One region of the Lysinibacillus sp. JNUCC-52 genome, then DNA from elsewhere that is predicted to be linked to it. Evidence: a T-box and tRNA genes for the amino acid it is inferred to sense, from the RefSeq annotation. Region 1 holds a T-box; the other holds one or more tRNA genes.
What was found. A T-box is a leader RNA that pairs with one kind of tRNA and senses whether it is charged. The one in region 1 lies ahead of tyrS (tyrosine--tRNA ligase), so its partner is inferred to be a tRNA-Tyr.
Positions count from the first base shown of each region.

Region 1 (3,195 bases):
ATTGTTGAACCATTTGAACGGGTAGAGCGAGTTGCGTGGTTTACTTGACTCGTTTTAAAATCACGACCACCTAGGAAACTTAAAATTCGTCCTGTGCTATTTTCGATTAAAATACTACCCACCTGTACAGGCATTTGCACATCTATTTCCTCACCTGTTACAGGATCTTTGCCTTTACCTGTATACGTTTGTCCGTAATATTTAAAGTTATCTGCCGCTTTTTGCATGGCATCGTACATATCCTTATTAATAGTGGAATAAATACGATAGCCTTTTGAACGAACATCGCGGTCAGCTAAGATTGAATATTTTTCTTCTAATTTACTTTCTGTTTTTAAGCGTTCTGGATCGATGCCATCTTCTTGCGCTAACTTTTCAGCAATAATTTGCTTCGCGCGGTCTTCCAGTTCAAACGTTAACCAAGGATAACGATCTTCTGGACGTGCTTCTGGCGAACGGAAGTCTTTTGTAATGTCGTAAGCGAGGGCTTCTTTGTATTGTTTCTCATTGATGTAGCCTGCTTCTCTCATACGATAGAGTACCGTTTTCATTCGATCGATGCCTAGTTTTAAAGCTTCTTCACTTTTTAGCACACCTGTATTCGTAAATGGTGTGTAAGTATAAGGTGCTTGTGGAATACCAGCTATGTAAGCGGCTTGAGGAAGTGTTAAATCCTTTGCCTTCACATTAAATATACCTTCAGCTGCAGTTTCAATACCTGCGATATTGCGTCCAGTTGCATTTCGACCGTAAGGAATAATATTTAAATAGGCCTCTAAAATTTCTTCCTTTGTCATAAAGTGTTCTAAACGCATTGCTAGTAATAGTTCTTTTGCTTTACGCTCATAGGAAACTTCATTTGTTAACACTTGGTTTTTAATAAGTTGTTGTGTTAATGTAGAGCCACCTGTTTGCGTAGCAGAGTTCGTTACGTCCTGTAGTAGCCCTCGAATTACGGCTTTAGGAACGATCCCATTATGCTCGCGGAAATATTCATCCTCTGTTGCAAGTACTGCATTAATTAAGTCAGGTGCAACAGCGCTAAGAGATGTTTCACGACGTTCTAAATCCGTACGCAATTTCCCAATATAAATATTGTTGGCAAAATAAATTTCACTTGTTTCCTCATAGTTGAAAATAAGGTCTCGTAATTCATCTTTAGAGCGCAAAGGCTCTTCTTTTACAAGTGAGGCAAAATAGCCGGCGCCAACAGAACCAACAAATACTGTGCCTACCAATGCAAAGACTAAAAATAGTAAAAATAAGTTCCAGACTACACTGCCTGAAATACGTAATGTCTTCATCCATTTTTGTTCGAGTAATTCATCGATCTTTGCATTGATTTTCTCAATCCAATCTTTCAAGGTATCGACCTCCTAAAATCTTGTTTATTATAGCATATAATGAATTGCCTCGAACATAGTTATTGACATTGAAAGAGAATCGTATAGAATAATGCTTATAGTTTTCTAGTGATGAAGAGTTTGCAGTAGTGTCTATATTCCCTGTTTAGAGAGCCAGCGGTTGGTGAAAGCTGGTCATAATGTAGAGACGAATTACGTACTTGGAGCTTAGACGTGCGCGCCTGCGATAAAGGCGGTTGAATGAGAGGAAGATGGATGACATCTTCAAGCCGGGTGGTACCGCGTTAGTTATTAACGTCCCTGCATGCAAAATTTTTGCGTGTAGGGACTTTTTTGTGTCTACACGCTAAAGAAAAACAATTTAGGAGGAAGAAACAATGACAAACGAATTATTACAAGATTTAGAATGGCGTGGTTTGCTGTACCAACAAACTGACGCTGAAGGCATGGAAAAACTTTTAGCTGAACAGTCTGTTTCACTATACTGTGGTGTAGATCCAACAGCTGACTCTATGCACATCGGTCATATCGTGCCGTTATTAACGCTTCGTCGCTTCCAAAAAGCAGGCCACCGTCCAATTTTACTTGTAGGTGGTGCCACAGGAATGATTGGGGACCCATCTGGTCGCTCTGAAGAACGTCAACTTCAAACAGTGGAACAAATTGACAAAAACGTGCAAGCTATTCGAGGCCAATTAGAGCGCATTTTTGAATTTGCAGAGGATGGAAATGGAGCGCAACTTGTTAACAACCGTGACTGGATTGGAAATATTAGTACAATTGAATTTTTACGTGATTACGGGAAATTAATTAATGTTAATTACATGTTAGCAAAGGATACGATTGCTTCACGTCTTGATACAGGTATTTCATTTACAGAATTTGCTTACACATTAATTCAAGGTATTGATTACAATCATTTATACAACAACTACAACTGTCGCATTCAAGTGGGCGGCTCAGACCAATGGGGCAATATAACAACTGGGTTAGAAGTAATTCGTAAAACACATGAAGAAGAAACAAAAGCATTTGGTATTACAATTCCATTAGTAACAAAAGCAGATGGGACGAAATTCGGTAAAACAGCTGGTGGTGCAGTATGGTTAGATAGTAAGAAAACATCTCCATACGAGTTCTACCAATTTTGGATTAATGCTGCTGATGCGGACGTTGTAAAATATTTAAAAATCTTTACATTCTTATCACAAGAAGAAATTAACGCATTAGCTGCATCTGTAGAAGAAGAGCCACATTTACGTAAGGCGCAAAAAGCTTTAGCAGAGGAAATGACACGCTTAATCCATGGTCAGGAAGCTTTAGATCAGGCTATTCGCATTACTGCTGCACTTTTCTCTGGCGATTTAAAAGCTTTGTCGGCTGAGGAAATGAAGGATGCGTTTAAAGATGTTCCTTCTATTGAAATGGCGAAAGAAGAGAAAAATATCGTGGATTTACTTGTGGAAGCAGGAATTTCATCATCTAAACGTCAAGCTCGTGAAGATGTAACAAATGGTGCAATTAGCGTGAATGGTGAAAAAATCACGGATTTAGAATATATCGTAGATGAAAAAGATCGCTTAGAAGATGCATTTAGCATTGTGCGTCGCGGTAAGAAAAAATACCATATGGTTAAATTTGGATAGATTGGGTGCCTGACACTCACACAATTCTCACACAATTCAACATCCCCTCGTTACTTCGAGGGGATGTTTTTGTTTTTAGCATTCTAAAAAGGATGGCAGTGCTATTTGCTGATAGCTTTGAGGGTGTAGAAGCTGCGCGAGTTTTAGGGCGCCCTCCACAAGTCGAGGGGAAGGGCGACAATACA
Region 1 is NZ_CP065546.1:3,919,382-3,922,576, forward strand. It holds gene JNUCC52_RS19395 (transglycosylase domain-containing protein) at 1-1,364, opposite strand, end outside; T-box leader at 1,467-1,669, shown strand; gene tyrS (tyrosine--tRNA ligase) at 1,742-3,010, shown strand; gene JNUCC52_RS19405 (cobalamin-binding protein) at 3,086-3,195, opposite strand, start outside.

Region 2 (3,195 bases), 1.8 Mb from region 1:
TAGAGGCTTGTTTGGTAAAAACTGACCTGTTGTATTTGTTTTAAAGTATCCTAGCTGTATAGCACGTTCAACGTAGCCTGAAAGCTCGGTACCAACTGTTACATCTGAAAAATTGGATTTATTGACAACTAATGGTTTGTTACCAGAAGCAACAACGGCCATTTTTGCAACTTGTCCGCGTGTCACGTTATTATAAGGCTTATAATACGTTTTACCATTTTCCGTGTACCCTTTAATAACACCTAAACTAACTAAATAATTGATCTCTTCATAAGCTTCATGCTTTTGGGGTACATCTTCAAAACCACCACTAGCATTTGCACTATGTATCGTAAACATAGAAGCTGAAATGAATAAGACGCATAATATAAGACTGATTTTTTTAAAGTACAATGTCTTATTTCCTCCCTTCATGTTCTCGTGTTATTGTGTTCATTTTAACAAAAATTCACATACAAAACTATCATAGATTGTAACTATTCGACATTTTTTTATATCACCCCATTTCATATAGATTCATAAAAAGAAGAGAGCCTGCAAGTGCAAACTCTCCTCCGTTTATACGTTATTTAAAAGAACTTCCATGCATTGCTTCACTTCAAACGTAGCCCTTGTCCGAAGCGAAGTAGAAATTGATTACTTATTCACTTGCTTAGCGCGCTCGATAAATGTTTCAAGCTGAGAAATTTTTAACATTTCATCATAGCCGAAATTGCCGTTATCTTTACCTGATGTAATACCGTTTGATGCGATAATTGAAATATATTCTGTTGCCCAATAGTTTTCAGGAACATCAGCAAATGTCACAACATCACCTTTATGCTCAAGACCAAAAGCAACTACTAAAACTTTTGCAATTTGTGCACGAGTCATTGGAGAAGAAGGATTAAATTTGCCGTGATCATCACCTGTAAAAATTCCTAACTTCGCCACAGCAGAAATTGCACCAGCATGTGCATAAGTAGGTTTTACGTCTGCAAATGACGTGTTTTTATCAGATGTATCTAAATTTAAAGCTTTTGCAATTTGTACAGCAACTTCAGCACGTGAAGCATATACTGAAAAGTCAATTGCAGCGTCTTTTACTTCAGCAGTCGCTACTTTTGTCACTTCAGCTTGTTGTTCTGCGTCAAAATCTGCTACACGTTTAGCACCAACGTAACGAGAACTCCAATAATATGGATCGTTTACATTAGAATAGCTAACGCCTTTACCTGTTTGAGAGTGAATCATTTTACCGTCACCTATGTATATCGCTACATGTGAGATACCACTACCACTCGTGTTAAAGAAAAGTAAATCGCCAACTTTTAGATCACTCTTCGCAACCGCTGTACCTTGCTGATATTGAGAGCTTGATGTACGGTTTAGTTTAATGCCTAAATCGTTGAAGACTTTAGAAGTAAAGCCAGAGCAATCTAATCCGCTAGTAGTTGTACCACCATATGCATAAGGAATGCCTAAATATTTCGTCGCTGTTTCAGTAACTTCATTTGCAGTTGCCGCTTCAGCGTTATCTATTTGAATTGTTGAAAATAACATAAAAGATGCAAAAATCGGTAATAACCATTTTTTCTTCATAAGTTTGTTATACCCCTCTCAAGGAACTTTTTTGCCTATACATAGACTATCACAAATGAAGGTATTTTAATTTTTCAATTGTGTAACGGTTTTAAAAGTAAAAAAAAAGCTGATATACCAACACTTTGTGGTTTATCAACGTTAAAATATGGGTATTAATTAATGGGTATTGCGGCTTTTTGTAACATTCCTGTAATATTAGCCATGCTTTGTTACAATAGAGTGCCTGTTGAAGTGCCAGGCACTCAAACAACTCAAATAATTCAAACAATTTCTAACGACTTTAGGTGGCACTCGGATTTGAACCGAGAAAAAGGTTTTACAAACTTTGCCTTACCACTTGGCTATGCCACTACGATTTTATTTATGAAAGATGAAAACAACCTAATTATTTTGTTCATTATATCGTTTCTTCAAATCCCAAAATCCTGGGACGGAATTCACATCATATTTTCGTATAGTATTGATGAGCTTAATAAGTAAATCCTGACGTAAATCCTCTCTAAAATGCGGATGGGTTTGATAAAGACAATGTTTCACTATAGGCTCAAAATAATTAATTACAGTTAATAAAGCTTTATCATCATATTTTGATTTTTTTACTAAGGCAATTAATTCTTGTGACATCTCCCTTCAGTCCTTTCTTACGTTTTTAATAAGGTCCGATAATTTATTAATGCTTAACTCAAGATTTTCAATTTTTTTTTCGAATCTAATGAAAAGGTAGACTGTTATTGCTATTGGAAAACCAAAATTTCCGATTATCATGATCCAATCAGATGGTTCTGTTATCATCAGAAATCCCCCTTTTTTTCCCCATGATTTTTAATATACATCATCATATTTTCCAAAGCTTTTTTATGGGTCTTAGAGACAGCTTGCTGTGATTTATTTAATCTTCGTCCAATTTCCGTATCGCTTAAACCTTCTGCATAAGCTAGACTAATTATCTCCTTTTGCTTTTTTGTCAGCGAATTTAATGCATCATACAATATCGGGCTTATTACATAATCATCTAAGTTATCCTTTAAGTTGACCTCACTAAAATGGCCTTCAGCTTGTTCATCAGCTATTAAATCGAGAAATGTTTCTTGTCCTTCATTAGCATTAATCTTGGCGTCTAAAGTAAGAGAAAATCTAGATTGTATAAGTCTCAATTTTTTGTCGAAATTAATTGAATTAAACTTTAGAGTTGAGGAAATATGAGAAATAAAGCGAATTTTAAAATAAAAATGTTTAAATAACATATCTAATTCTTTCATATTCTCCGTAGTTGGGTTTATTATGGTATCCATGTACTTTTCTTTGTTAGTTGGTATTTTCAAAAAGGAAATTACCAACTCGTTATTTATTAGCTGTTGATTTTCACCTTCAAATTTTTTAATTCTTTCTTCATCATCCCTTTTATTTTCCAACATCCAAAGCACTCCTTTTAAGAAGCATACATTCGCTTCCAAATTTTAAAAAGAGCATATGTTCTTATTTCGAGTAAAAAAAAGAGTGTAAGTTCTTTTTCAAAATAAACCATTTGTCCTTAAACCTAGTTTCTCTATCTTATGATTATTTTAACGATTTTATTATTTTCTTAAAATCACCTCCTTTTCTTATTGTATA
Region 2 is NZ_CP065546.1:2,095,366-2,098,560, forward strand. It holds gene JNUCC52_RS10570 (N-acetylmuramoyl-L-alanine amidase) at 1-393, opposite strand, end outside; gene JNUCC52_RS10575 (C40 family peptidase) at 637-1,581, opposite strand; tRNA gene JNUCC52_RS10580 (tRNA-Tyr) at 1,867-1,934, opposite strand; gene JNUCC52_RS10585 (helix-turn-helix domain-containing protein) at 1,966-2,208, opposite strand; gene JNUCC52_RS10590 (YvrJ family protein) at 2,215-2,376, opposite strand; gene JNUCC52_RS10595 (sigma-70 family RNA polymerase sigma factor) at 2,376-2,999, opposite strand.
Region 2: it encodes a tRNA-Tyr, which carries the amino acid that the T-box ahead of tyrS (tyrosine--tRNA ligase) is inferred to sense. The anticodon was not compared.